One region of the Kocuria sp. LHG3120 genome, then DNA from elsewhere that is predicted to be linked to it. Evidence: riboswitches for the same ligand, from Rfam matches in the RefSeq annotation. Region 1 holds a riboswitch; each other region holds the start of a gene.

The links. A riboswitch is a leader RNA that binds a small molecule or an ion and turns the genes downstream of it on or off. The one in region 1 is predicted to bind S-adenosylmethionine.
Region 2: it holds a riboswitch for S-adenosylmethionine, as region 1 does, so the genes downstream of both, ACP7CD_RS08720 (bifunctional o-acetylhomoserine/o-acetylserine sulfhydrylase) here and ACP7CD_RS08160 (ABC transporter ATP-binding protein) in region 1, are expected to answer to the same signal.
Region 3: it holds a riboswitch for S-adenosylmethionine, as region 1 does, so the genes downstream of both, ACP7CD_RS12380 (acyl-CoA dehydrogenase family protein) here and ACP7CD_RS08160 (ABC transporter ATP-binding protein) in region 1, are expected to answer to the same signal.

The regions. Positions count from the first base shown of each region.
Region 1 covers NZ_JAFCWG010000003.1:258,711-260,962, forward strand. Annotated here, with positions in the region: gene ACP7CD_RS08150 (hypothetical protein) at 1-459, shown strand, start outside; gene ACP7CD_RS08155 (maleylpyruvate isomerase N-terminal domain-containing protein) at 557-1,234, opposite strand; SAM riboswitch class I at 1,342-1,446, shown strand; gene ACP7CD_RS08160 (ABC transporter ATP-binding protein) at 1,452-2,252, shown strand, end outside.
Region 2 covers NZ_JAFCWG010000003.1:404,390-406,641, forward strand. Annotated here, with positions in the region: gene ACP7CD_RS08710 (CPBP family intramembrane glutamic endopeptidase) at 1-521, shown strand, start outside; gene ACP7CD_RS08715 (VOC family protein) at 545-1,183, opposite strand; SAM riboswitch class IV at 1,326-1,441, shown strand; gene ACP7CD_RS08720 (bifunctional o-acetylhomoserine/o-acetylserine sulfhydrylase) at 1,518-2,252, shown strand, end outside.
Region 3 covers NZ_JAFCWG010000005.1:326,681-328,932, reverse strand. Annotated here, with positions in the region: gene ACP7CD_RS12380 (acyl-CoA dehydrogenase family protein) at 1-881, opposite strand, end outside; SAM riboswitch class I at 995-1,089, opposite strand; gene moeB (molybdopterin-synthase adenylyltransferase MoeB) at 1,221-2,252, opposite strand, start outside.

The DNA of each region.
Region 1 (2,252 bases):
AGCGGCGTCCCACCGTTGGTGCCCCGGGCCGAGCTGCTGCGCCAGCTGCGCGGGTACGCGCGGCGACGGGGCGTGCGCAGACTCCGCCTCGCCGCGGAACGCTCCATGCCCGGCGTGGACTCGGCCCAGGAGACCCGACTCCGGCTGCTGCTGCAGGAGCACGGGATCGCGGAGGTGGTGGCCGACCACCGGATCGCCGCCCCGGACGGCACCGAGGTCCTCCCCGACCTCGCGGTCGAGTCCGCCCGGGTCAGCGTCCAGTACGAGGGCGCCCACCACGACCGCCCCGGTCAGCGCGAGATCGACATCCGGCGGCTGCGCCGCACGGAGGCCGCGGGCTGGACCGAGGTCCGCATCACCCATCGCGACCTCGTCGAGGACGTGGTGACACCGTCCGGGACCGTCCCGCGCGCGGTGGCGCTCGTGCGGAGCGCGATCCGCACCCGGGAACCGCACTGACCCCGCGGGGTCCGCACCGACCCCGCCGAGACAGCACGTGTCGGCGACCGGCGCGCCCGAGGTGGCCGCCACGTGCGACCTCGCGGAGGGGGGAGGGTCAGGAGAAGAGCGGCAGGAGGTCCGCGTGCGCGCCCAGCTCCGCCCGCTCCTGGGCGGTCAGCTCCGCCCGGCCGGTGCCCACGCGGGCGAAGTGCTCGTCGCTCCAGTGCTCGAGCGGTTCCCGCTCCCACAGGTCGGTGAGGACCCGGCGGACCTCGGCGAGCCCGTCCACAGCAGGACCCGGGGAGCCGTCCAGGTGCTGGATCAGGTCCAGGTGGTGCACCGTGGCCTCCACCGCGAGGGTGCTCAGCAGGTCCTCGACGCGCAGCACGTGCCCCTGGGTGCGGACCGCGCCGCCGCCGCAGTGCTGCGCCGCGTGCACGAGCGCCCGGGTGGTCTCGCGGTGGAGGGCGCGCACCGGCTCCCAGTCCAGGACCATGGACGCGACCACGCGGGTGTGGCGCCGGGCCTCGGCGGCCCCGGCGGGATCGCCGCCCCAGTCGGTCCAGTAGGTCGCGGCGTCCCGGTCGGGGCGGGCGGTGGTGGGCGTGTGCAGGGCGACCAGCCCCCGCAGGGCGTCCATCGCGCAGTGGTGGGTGAGGTCCCGGACCGACCACCCCGGGCAGCCGGTGGCGGCCCAGGAGTCGTCGTCGCCGAGCCCGTCGAGGACCGCGCCGAACGCCGTGCAGGCGTCGCGCACCAGGTCCGCCCGGGCCGGGCTGCTGCGGCTCGTCATGGGTCCATGGTGCGGCACGGAGGGCTCCCGTGCCAGCGATGTGTCGCGATCACCACGGATGCGACGGATTTGCCAGGGAACACGCCGAGGACGTTCAATTGGCGGTGTAACCATCCGGAGCGGCTGAGAGACCTGGCTCGTCGACGTCGCAGCAACCGGCACGGATCCGTCTGATCCTCCGTGCGAGGTGCTAATGCCAGGACCGATGGAGTTGATCATGAGCACTTCCCTGCTGGGCTCTGCGCCGGCCACCGCACCGGGCGCCGCGAAGCGCGCCTTCTCCGTGGCCTTCGAGCACGTCGGCAAGGCCTTCCCGTCCGGCCGCGAGACCCACCACGTCCTGCAGGACGTGGACGTCACGGCCCGGCCCGGCGAGGTCCTGGCGGTCCTGGGGCCCTCGGGGTGCGGCAAGTCCACGCTCCTGCGGGCCGCGGCGGGGCTCGACACCGCCTCGGCCGGACGGGTGCTCATCGACGGCACCCCCGTGTCCGGCATCGACCCGCGCTGCGCGGTCGCCTTCCAGGAGCCCCGCCTGCTGCCGTGGCGCTCGGTGCGCGAGAACGTCCGCCTGGGCCTGCCCCGCGGACTCCCCCGGGACGAGGGGGACGCCGTGATCGACGACCTGCTGCGCCTGGTGGGGCTCACCGCGCACGCCGGCCACCGTCCCCGCGCGATCTCCGGCGGCATGGCCCAGCGCGCGTCCCTGGCCCGGGCCCTGGCCCGCAATCCCGGGGTCCTGCTGCTCGACGAGCCCTTCGGCGCGCTCGACGCCCTGACCCGCCTGAAGATGCAGGACCTGCTGCTCACGATCCACGCGGCCCAGCCCACCACCGTCCTGCTCGTCACCCACGACGTCGACGAGGCGCTGCAGCTCGCGGACCGGATCGTGGTCCTAGGCCGGACCGGGCCCACCGCCCCCGCCTCGATCAGCACGATCCTCGCCGTCCCCGGCGAGCGCCCCCGGGACCGGGCCTCCGAGGTCCTCGCCGAGCTGCGCGTGCAGCTCCTCGGCCACCTC
Region 2 (2,252 bases), 150 kb from region 1:
TGCTCGCGCTCTACCTGCTAGCCGGCTCCGCCGGGGCGCTGGGCACCGTCCGCCGGCGGATCGGCCTCGACGCCCGGATGCCCCTCCCGGACCTGGGCCTCGGCACCGTGCTCTTCCTGCTCATGGGCCTGGGCACGCTGGCGCTCTACGGCGCCGGCCGGGCCCTGGGCGTCACCGCGGAGGTGACCACGTCCGGGCTCGCCCCGCACTGGTGGACGGTGCCCGTGCTGCTGCTCTCGGCCGTGCGCCACGCCCTGGTCGAGGAGGTCGTGGTGGTCGCGTTCCTGACCGACCGGCTGACCCGCATCGGGTGGAGCTGGCCCGTGGTGCTGGTGGTCACGGCCCTGTTCCGCGGCAGCTACCACCTCTACCAGGGGATCGGGCCCTTCCTCGGCAACGTGGTGATGGGCCTCGTCTTCGCGGAGCTCTACCGGCGCACCGGCCGGGTGATGCCCCTCGTCGTCGCGCACTTCCTGCTGGACGCCGTCGGCTTCCTCGGGGCAGCCCGGCTGCTGGGCTGAGCCCCGCCCCGCGGTGCCCGGCCTCAGATGGTGACGGCGCCGTCCGGGGTGCTGAACGAGACGGAGAGCACCCCGGGGGTGCCGTCCGGATAGCGCCAGTCGACCTCGAGGTCCTCGAGCGCGGTCTCGACGGGGGCGCCCAGCCACTCGGCGACCCGTTCCGGGGCACCGGCGATGGTCATCCCCGCGAGCCCGACGTCCGTGATCCGCGCCTGGGACGGGTGCATCTCCGGGGCGGAGTCGAAGTGGATCATGAACGGCAGCTGCGGATCGGCGATCAGGCCCTTGACGCCGATCTGGTGCCACTCCAGGCACCGGCCGTCCGGGAACACCCGGTGGCCGGGCACGGAGCGGCGCCCCAGGCGCTGCTCGAAGGGGGCGAGGTCCTCGACCTCCACGACCCAGCCCAGCCAGCCGCCGCCGGCCGCGGACCGGGCCCGCACGGCCTGCCCGAAGGGGGCCTTCTCCGCCGCCGGGTGCTGGAGGACCTCGACGACCTCCACGTACTGGTGGTTCGTGAGCGGCAGGATCATGTTGCGGGTGCCGAAACGGGGGTGCACCCCGCCCTTGACCGGTTCGATCCCGAGCTGGTCGGCGATGCGCTCGGTGGTGGCCTCCAGGCCCTCCGGGCGGCAGGCGTAGGACACGTGGTCGACTCTCATGGGCACATCGTGGCACCCTGTGAGTTTCGTCTCCAAATCGGTCCGCGACGCGCCGGGCACCGTGCGGGCGGCACCCCGGCCGGGGCGTCACGCCCGACCCCGGCTTGACGCCGTGCGGGCCTGATCCGGAGAATGCTGTCCAGGTCATGAGCGCCAGCGTCCAAGCCCCAGCTAGCTGGCCGGCAACCCTCCACCGCGGTGGGGTGCCCTGGGTGAAGACCAGGCTCCTCGCGTCCGGCGAGCGAGCAAGCGCGGGTCCCCGGCGCCCGGCCGTTCCCGGCCGCACCGCCTCGGCCGGGACGGGACCCCTGAGATCCACAAGGAGTCCCACGGCATGTCCGATCTCCCCGCCTCCAGCACCGACGCCTCCGCCGCCCGCACCGACGCGGCCGAGCGCCCCACCCCCGAGAACCCCGGGGGCTGGGCCTTCGAGACCCGGCAGATCCACGCGGGGCAGAGCCCCGACCCGGTCACCGGCTCGCGCGCCCTGCCGATCCACCAGACCACGTCCTTCGTCTTCCCCGACGCCCAGGCCGCCGCCGACCGCTTCGCGCTCGCCGAGCTCGGCCCGATCTACACGCGGATCGGCAACCCGACCACGGAGGTCGTGGAGAACCGGATCGCCGCCCTGGAGGGCGGCGTGGGCGCCCTCATGCTCAGCGCGGGGCAGTCGGCGACGACGTTCGCCGTGCTCAACGTCGCCGGCGCGGGAGACCACCTCGTGGCCAGCCCCAGCCTGTACGGCGGGACCTACAACCTCTTCAAGTTCACGCTGCCCAAGCTCGGCATCGAGACCACCTTCGTCTCCGACCCCGACGATCCCGAGGCGTGGCGGCGGGCGGTCCGGCCGAACACGAAGGCCTTCTTCGCCGAGACGATCCCGAACCCGCGCAACGACGTCCTCGACATCGAGACGGTCTCCGGGATCGCCCACGACCACGAGGTCCCGCTCATCGTGGACAACACCGTGGCGACCCCCTACCTCGTCCAGCCCCTGCGCTGGGGCGCGGACGTCGTGGTGCACTCGGCCACCAAGTTCCTCGGCGGGCACGGCACGGCCATCGGCGGC
Region 3 (2,252 bases), on a different contig from region 1:
AGCGGGTCGTCGCGGAACGGCAGGCCGAGCCCGGTGTTGAAGGTCCGCCGGCGTCCGGCGATGGTCTCCACCGCGTCCCGCCGGGCCGCCCGGGCGATGCCGGCCAGCACGGCCAGCAGCACGAGCTGGAAGAAGGCGGCCTCGTGGACGGCCTCCGCGCTGCCGGCGGTGCGGTCCAGCACGGCGTCCTCCGGGACGCGCACCCGCTCGAAGACCGCGGTGCCGGTGCCGGTGAGCTTCTGCCCGAAGCCGTCCCAGTCGTCCTCGAGCGTCACGCCCTCGGCGTCCGTGGCGACGACGGCGAAGCGCCGCCCGTCGCGGCCGTCCAGGGCGGCCGAGACGCGGGTGTAGTCGCAGAAGACGGAGCCGGTGGCGTAGAACTTCCGGCCGGTGAGCTCCCAGCCCTCGGCGGTCCGGCTCAGCACGGTGTTCAGGGTGCCCAGCGCGTTGCCGCCCTTCTCCGTGGAGGCGTTGCCGACGGTGGCTCCGGCCAGCACCCGCGGGTACCAGACCTCCTGGAGCTCCCGGGGCAGGAAGCGCAGGGACTCCACGAAGCCGTGGTGGGAGCGGTAGAGGTGGGCGATGTTGGAGTCGGCCTCGGCCAGGTCGACCAGCAGCCGGGTGAAGTCCTCGAGGCTGACCCCGGGGCCGCCGTGGGCCGCCGGGACGCGCAGGGCACCGAACCCGGCCCGGTCCAGCCGGCCGACCTCCGCGTAGGGCAGCGCGCGCCGGAGGTCCCGGTCCAGGGCGCCGGCGGCGATCTCCGCGAACAGCGGCCGGAAGTGCTCCCGCAGCCCGGCGTAGTCCCCGGGCAGGCCGGCGGCGAGGTCCGTGCCGGCGCGGGGATGGGCGGTGGTCTCCTCGACCGTGCTCGGGGTCATGCGGGGGTCCTCTCGGTCGCACCGAGGATTGCCGGTCGGCCGGTCGCGCCGGGGGCGGGCCCGGTGGCGGCAGCGCCGGAGGCTGACGTCACGGACCGACTGCAGATCCGGGATCTCCATCGGTTCTGGCATTAGCACCCTGACCCCGGTGGAGGGCGGGTTGCTGCGGCGTCGTCGAGCCAGATCTCTCAGCCGCTCTGAATGGGGCGCTTGCCATGGCATCAGACCGCCCGGTCCGGGACCAACCGGATGACGGGCGCACGTCATGGAATGTCACGACGGCGTCACAGAAGGTCACGTCCTCCGCGGTGGTGTAGCGGTGTGCCGCAGGAGACCGGATCAGTAGACCGGCTGGTCCGGGTCCACCTGTGCCGCCCAGGCGAGCACCCCGCCCTCGAGGTGGCGGACCCGCTCCTCCCGCCCGGCGTAGAAGGAGCGCAGCGCGGCGAGCGCGGTCGCGGAGCGGGCCCCGGCCTTGCAGTGCAGCACGAGGTCCGTGCCACGGGCCTCCGGGGGCAGGGCGTCCGCGCCGCGGTCGAGGATCTCCTGCAGCGGGACGGGCACGGCGCCGTCGATGGCCACGAGCTCCCGCTCCCAGTCCTCGCGCACGTCCACCAGGGCGAAGGACGCCTCCCCGCGCTCCCGGCGCTCGAGCAGCCGGGCCAGCTCGGCCGACCCGACGGTCTCGGAGGCGTCCGCGCCGGGCAGCGCGCAGACCGCGGCGGGCTGGGCCACCGCGGTGACCGGGGCGGCGTCGGGATCCGGGGTGAGCCGCATCTCGCGCCAGGTCATCGCGAGCGCGTCGTGCAGCAGCACCCGCCCGAGCAGGGGCTCCCCGGTGCCGGTGACGAGCTTGACGGCCTCGGTGACCATGACCGCGCCGACGGTGGCGGGGAGCATGCCGAAGACCCCGCCCTCGGCGCAGCTGGGCACCTCGCCGTCCGGCGGGGCCTCGGGGTAGAGGTCCCGGTAGGTGGGCCCGTGCCCGGCCCAGAAGACGCTGACCTGCCCCTCGAAGCGCAGGATGGAGCCCCACACGCAAGGCGTGCCGGTCAGGGCGGCGGCGTCGCTGACCACGTAGCGGGTCGCGAAGTTGTCCGCGCCGTCCAGGACCAGGTCGTACCCGCCGAGGATGTCCACGGCGTTGTCCGCGTCCAGCCGGACGGGGTGGGTGCGGACCTCCACCAGCGGGTTGAGCGCGGTGACGGCCTCGGCGGCGGAGACGGACTTGGGACGGCCGACGTCGGCGGTCGTGTGCACCACCTGGCGCTGCAGGTTGGAGACCGCCACCACGTCGTCGTCGACGATCCCGAGGGTCCCGATCCCCGCCGCGGCGAGGTACTGCAGGGCCGGGGACCCGAGCCCCCCGGC